Regions from separate parts of the Nissabacter archeti genome, predicted to be linked through region 2. Evidence: predicted binding sites of a transcription regulator. Region 2 holds the regulator's gene; the other holds the start of a gene.
What was found. Region 2 encodes PurR, which represses purine synthesis genes. Its sites were predicted from a motif close to CANGCAAACGTTTGCNTG; they were not measured.

Region 1 (3,361 bases), on a different contig from region 2:
GGCTCCGTCAGCGCCGGGTCAAACCGCATAATGTCGTCCCATAGCGTCAATACGCGCTGCAACAGCTCCTCATACAGCTCCTCTTTACCGGCAATGTAATAATGTAACTGGGTTTTTTTCATCCCGGCACGCTGGGCAATCGCTTGCGTGGTGGCCCCGGAAAAGCCCTTCTCGCTGAATTCGCTGATGGCCGCACTGCGGATCACATCAAGCATCCGTTCACGGGCGATGCGCCCGCGCCCATTGGTTTCACTGTTCATGGTGGTGCGTGGTCCCTGCTGGTTGCCTCATTCTGGGGCGTGCGCCCGGCGTAGAGGCAGTGTAGCGGGGAATGCGGTCAGGCGCACCCCCGCCGCGGGCGCGGTTTACCCGGCGCGGTAGACCGGCTCGCCGTTGACCCAGGTGGCGTGGATGTTGCGGTCATCCCCCAGTGTCATCAGCACGAAAAGTTTCTCCGCCAGCGTCGTGCTGTTGGCGGCACGCAGTTGTTGCAGCGCGGTGGCGTTGCCGTCCAGCACCACGAAATCCGCCTCTTTGCCGGGGTCGAAATTGCCGATCTTGTCGTCGAGGTGCAGGGCGCGCGCGCCGCCCAGGGTGGCGTGGTAGAACGCCTCAAAGGCTGACAGGCGGTACTGTTGCAACTGCCCCACTTTGTACGCTTCGCCCAGCGTGGAGAGGATGCTGAAGGTAGTCCCCGCGCCGATGTCACTGCCGATGCCGACCCGCACCTGCTGTTCCCACGCTTTTTGCAGGCGGAACAGCCCGCTGCCGAGGAACAGGTTAGAGGTGGGGCAAAAGGCGATGGCGGAATCACTGGCGGCCATACAGGCCCATTCGTCGTCACACAAATGCAGGCAGTGGGCGAACACGCTTTTTTTGCCGGTCAGGCCGTAATCATGGTAAACGCCGAGATAGTGGGCGTGATCCGGGTAGAGCGCCCTGACCCACGCCACTTCGTCGCTGTTTTCGCTGAGGTGGGTATGCACCCAGGTATCAGGGAATTCGTCCCGCAGGCGGCGCACCGCCTCGAGCAGCGCCGGGGAAGAGGTCGGCGCAAAGCGCGGCGTCAGCGCATAACCGAGGCGGCCGCGGTTGTGCCAGCGGCGGATCAGGTCGCGCGTTTGCGCGTAGCTGGTTTCCGCCTCTTCCAGCAGGGCTTCCGGCGCGTTGCGGTCCATCATCACTTTCCCGGCGATAAGCCGCATCTGCAACGCTTCCGCCGCGGTAAACAGCGCCTCCACCGACTGCGGGTGGACGGTGCCGAACACCAGCGCGGTGGTGGTGCCGTTGGCCAGCAACTGCCGGAGGAAGAACTGTGACATCTCCGCCGCGTGCCCGGCGCACTCGTATTGCGCCTCGGTCGGGAAGGTGTAATTTTTCAGCCAGCTCAGCAGCTGCTCACCATAGGCCCCGACCATTTCCGTCTGCGGGTAGTGGATATGGGTATCAATAAAACCGGGCACGATCAGTTTGCCGCGGTAATCCTCAACCGGTATGCCCTCCGGCAACTGCGCCTGTGGTGCCATCCGGTCACCGTGCCAGACAATCCGGCCGCCGTTAAGCAGCAGCACGCCATCTTCCACATACCGCACCCGGTCGGTTATCTCATCCGGGTCACTGACGCTGCCGGTGAGGTCAAAAAAGTTGCCGCGAATGGCGCGGGTGACTGTCTGGTTCATGATTCTGCCCTTATCAGAAGACGCTTCGTATTATCAGTATGGTTCATCAGCGTTCAGCAAGGGGTATGCCAGGGCAGAAATTTTTTCTCTAAGTGTTTGTAACACAGTGTTTTATTTTTAACACACCGGCCACTCACCCTGGCCACAACGGTTTTTTTTGCTGCGGGGCGCAGGTGCAAAATCAGGCAAACGGTTGCCCGCGTAACGCAACCGTTTGCTGCGCGGCCGCCCTTTTCCGGCCTGCGCGGTGCCTGCACCCCGTTTGTGCATCACCGGCAGAAAAAAGCCGCCGGGCAGGATTTTTTTCACCGCAAGATAAGTCGCCAGTTTTTGCTGTGACAGCGACGTGCAAAGGCATCTCTTGCTGGCCGCCTTTCTTCCGGGAAAATAATGCTCTGCCCGGTGCAGCCTCAGGCGCACCGGGCGGCCGGTACACCGGTTGACGGTCAAGCGGGATCGGTTATGCTCAACACTCTTCTGCCCTTCCCCTCATTAAAAAGGCGGTGCCATGTCCGGATCTGGTTTCTCTGTTGGCAGCAGCACGATGGACACTCCCAGGAGGCCGCAATGAAGCGCACCACCACGGACGGCCCGGCCCTGCCGCTGCTGGTGGCCGGGGCCTTTTTTATGGAAAACCTCGACGCCACGGTGATTGTGACGGCACTGCCGCAGATGGCGCGCGCCTTTGGTGTGGAAGCGGTAGACCTGAACATCGGCGTGTCTGCCTATATCCTGACGTTGACGGTGTTTATCCCGGCCAGCGGCTGGATCGCCAACCGCTTCGGTGCACGCCGGGTGTTCACCGCCGCGCTGCTGCTGTTTACCCTCTCTTCCCTGTTCTGCGCCCTGAGCGTCAACCTGATGACGTTTACCGCCGCCCGGATGTTACAGGGCTTTGCCGGGGCGCTGATGGTGCCGGTCGGCCGGTTGGTGGTGCTGCACAACACGCCGAAATCGGGGCTGATCAAAGCGATCGCCACCATTACCTGGCCGGGGCTGGTGGCACCGATCCTCGGCCCGGCAGTGGGCGGATTCGTCACCACTTATGCGTCGTGGCACTGGATTTTCCTGCTTAACCTGCCGCTGGGGCTGGTCGCCATCTGGTTCAGCCTGCGGCTTATCCCCGCCCAGCCGGGCGACCAGACGGTACCGTTTGATATCACCGGGTTTATGCTCACCGGGCTTGCCTGCTTTGGCCTGATGTTCGGCCTCGATCTGTTTAACGGCGTGGCGGAGCGCCCCTGGCTGCCGCCGCTGTGCATTATCATCAGCCTGCTGCTGGGCGCGCTGGCGATCTGGCACGCGCGGCGCACCCCTTACCCGGTGCTGGACCTCTGGGCGCTGCGGCTGAAAAGTTACGCCGTCACGGTATTCGGCGGCAGCCTGTTCCGCATCGCCATCGGCGCGGTGCCGTTTTTGCTGCCGCTGCTGTTCCAGCTCGGCTTCGGCATGAACGCCTTCCATGCCGGGCTACTGGTGCTGGCGGTGTTTGCCGGGAACCTGGTGATGAAACCCTTTACCTCGGCGATCCTTTACCGCTTCCCGTTCCGCACCACGCTGTGGGTGAACGGCGTGCTGAACGCACTGACCATTTTCGCCTGCGCGCTGATCACCCCGGCCACGCCGGTGGCGCTGATTGCCGCGCTGCTGTTCGTCAGCGGGCTGACGCGGTCGATGCAGTT
Region 2 (3,361 bases):
GAAAATCCGTATGCCGCGCACCGCCAATGAGATGTACCACCTGCGCGATGCTGCACCGGTCAAACGTGGTGAGCTGGAAACCGGCGATCTGGTGTTCTTCCGCATCAATAACCGCGGTGCCGCTGACCATGTGGGGGTTTACCTCGGCAACGGCAAGTTTATCCAGTCACCGCGTACCGGTGAGGATATCCGCATCAGTTTCCTGGACAATGATTACTGGCAGGATCATTACGTCGGCGCCCGCCGGGTGATGACGCCAAAAACCATCCGCTGAGTAAAGCGCACCCGTAAAAAACGCCGGATCTCCGGCGTTTTTTTATCAGCCCGGCCAGCCTCAGTGCAGGATGGCGGTAAAGCTGAAGAGTAAAATCACTGTCAGCGCGCCCACAGTGGTCAAAAGCGACATTTTCAAATCACTGTCCATTATTCTCTCCTTGGTGAACCACAAGAAAACCACACACTTAGTGTGCCGACCCTATTCTCACACTATTTAAAGAAATTCCTAAACACTTTCGGGGTGTACGGCACAATTTTCCTCTTTCCCTTTTCACCATAATGAGTGAAAATTCGCGGTTTACGCACTGCGTACCCGGCCGGCTGCGATGCCCCACCGCTTAGTTCAGCGAAGATGACCGCTCCTTCCCCCCAGAATCCACTGCAATTCTTTCAGCGGGCAGGAGAATAAACGCAGGCAAACGATTAACATAATAGTTACGTGCTGTAACACGTACTATCAGGAGTCATTCTTTCCATGGCAACGATTAAAGATGTCGCCAGACGTGCCGGCGTATCCACGACTACCGTGTCACACGTCATTAATAAAACACGTTTTGTCGCTGAAGAGACTAAGGCGGCAGTCTGGGCTGCCATTAAGGAATTACACTATTCGCCGAGCGCCGTCGCGCGCAGCCTGAAGGTCAACCATACAAAATCGATTGGCCTGCTGGCGACCTCCAGCGAAGCGCCCTACTTCGCTGAAGTGATTGAGGCGGTAGAGAACAGCTGCTACAGCAAAGGCTATACGCTTATCCTGTGTAATTCCCATAACAACCTCGACAAACAACAGGCTTACCTGGCGATGCTGGCGCAAAAGCGTGTCGATGGGCTGCTGGTGATGTGCTCTGAATACCCCGACCAGCTGATCGGCATGCTGGAAGAGTACCGCAACATCCCGATGGTGGTGATGGACTGGGGCTCGGCGCGCAGCGATTTTACCGACTCGATTATTGATAACGCCTTTGAGGGCGGTTATCTGGCCGGGCGTTACCTGATTGAACGCGGCCACCGCGACATCGGCATTATCCCCGGCCAGTTGTCGCGCAATACCGGCGGCGGGCGGCATCAGGGCTTCCTGAAGGCGATGGAAGAGGCCAATATTCCGGTACGCGAAGAGTGGGTGGTTCAGGGCGATTTTGAGCCGGAATCAGGTTATAAGGCGATGCACCAGATCCTGACCCAGAAACAGCGCCCGACGGCGGTGTTCTGCGGCGGCGACATCATGGCGATGGGCGCGATTTGCGCCGCCGATGAGCTGGGCCTGCGTGTGCCGCAGGACGTCTCCGTGATCGGTTATGACAACGTGCGCAACGCGCGTTACTTCTCCCCGGCGCTGACCACCATCCACCAGCCCAAAGAGCGCCTGGGCGAGAACGCCTTTGCCATGCTGCTGGATCGCATCACCAGCAAGCGTGAAGACCCGCAGACCATTGAAGTCCACCCGAAACTGGTCGAACGCCGTTCCGTGGCAGACGGCCCGTACCGCGATTACCGCCGGTAATCCGTGAGCCGGGGGCATCCAGCCCGCCCCCGGCGTTTACCCGCGCCACCTTTTACCCGCCCAGCTTTTTACCCGCGCTGCGTTTCATCCACGTAACCACTCGCGGTTCAGCGTGTCACTCTCCCCCAGATAATCCAGCAACCATACCAACGCCGGTGACGATTTCTCCTGCGCCCAGGTCAGGCAACAGGCGCTGTCCGGGAATGGCTGGTGCAGCGTCAGCACGGTAAGGTCACCGCGGTCAATCAGCGGTTGCGCCATGTGCGCCGGGATCATGCCGACACATAACCCGGCCAGCAGGCAATCCAGCGCGCTGGTCCAGTCCGGCACCACCAGCCGCCGCTGGTTGTCGAGCGTCCAGGTATCGCGTTTCGGCAGGCTGCGCGAGGTGTCTTCCTGGCACAGTGCCGGATAGGGCCGCAGCTGATCGTCCGTCAGCGGCCCCGCCTGCTGCGCCAGCGGATGCCCCCGGCTGACCACACAGTGCCACGGCATAAACCCCATATCGCGGAAACGGTAACCGCCGCCCACCGGCACGGCACGCGTGGCCCCGATGGCGGCATCCACCCGCCCGTCGGCCAGGGCATCCCACACGCCATTAAACACTTCGGGTGAGATCAGCAGTTCCATGTCAGGGAATTCCCGGTAAAAATCCAGCACCAACTGCCGGGTACGGTCGGCCCGGACAATCCGGTCCACGGCAATGCTGAGCTGGCCGCGCCAGCCGTTCGCCACCTGCTGGCACTGGCGGCGTGTAGCCTGCATTTTTTTGATAAGCAGCCGCGCCTCCTGCACAAACACCCGCCCGGCTTCGGTAATCACCACATCCCGGTGGCGGCGCTCAAACAGCTCAACCGCCAGCCACTGCTCGAGCTGGCGCACCGTATAACTGACAGCAGAAGGCACGCGGTGCAGCTCCTGCGCGGCCGCACTGAAACTGCCGGTACGTGCCACGGCATCAATCACTTCCAGAGAGTATTCAGACCACATATCCTGCCTTCAATTTTTTTCACAGCATGGTGCAAATTTTACCGTTTCACAACCCACTGACGCTACCGTAGAGTGCGCGACGATATAGGATTTATGTATTGCCTCTGAATAAAATATTGAGATTACTTATGACTCGTTCCCCCTTTTTCCTGCTCTATCTTGCTGTCCTGAGTATGCTGGGCTTTTTGGCCACGGACATGTACCTGCCCGCCTTTGCGCTGATGCAGGAAGATCTCGCGCTCTCCCCCAATGCCATCAGTGCCAGCCTGAGCCTGTTTCTGGCCGGCTTCGCCTGCGCCCAGCTGATCTGGGGCCCGCTCTCTGACCGCATCGGCCGTAAACCGGTGCTGGTGCTGGGCCTGCTGCTGTTTGCGGCCGGGTGCGCCGGCATGATGTGGGTAACGAACGCCCACCAGCTCTGGCTGATGCGCTTTGTGCAGGCCATCGGCGTCTGTTCTGCCGCCGTGAGCTGGCAGGCACTGGTGGTGGATCGTTACTCCCCCCAGCAGAGCAAAAAAGTCTTTGCCACGATTATGCCGCTGGTGGCGCTCTCCCCGGCCCTTGCCCCGCTGCTGGGGGCGTGGCTGCTGAACC

Region 1: a site for PurR is predicted at 1,862-1,879, ahead of guaD (guanine deaminase). Genes of this name have one in related genera too.

Annotation. Positions count from the first base shown of each region.
Region 1 covers NZ_JAERKB010000019.1:22,530-25,890, reverse strand. The annotation lists gene JK232_RS21050 (TetR/AcrR family transcriptional regulator) at 1-260, opposite strand, end outside; gene guaD (guanine deaminase) at 366-1,679, opposite strand; gene JK232_RS21040 (MFS transporter) at 2,247-3,361, shown strand, end outside.
Region 2 covers NZ_JAERKB010000009.1:114,060-117,420, reverse strand. The annotation lists gene JK232_RS14315 (C40 family peptidase) at 1-274, shown strand, start outside; gene cydH (cytochrome bd-I oxidase subunit CydH) at 335-424, opposite strand; gene purR (HTH-type transcriptional repressor PurR) at 752-1,777, shown strand; gene punR (DNA-binding transcriptional activator PunR) at 1,862-2,767, opposite strand; gene punC (purine nucleoside transporter PunC) at 2,896-3,361, shown strand, end outside.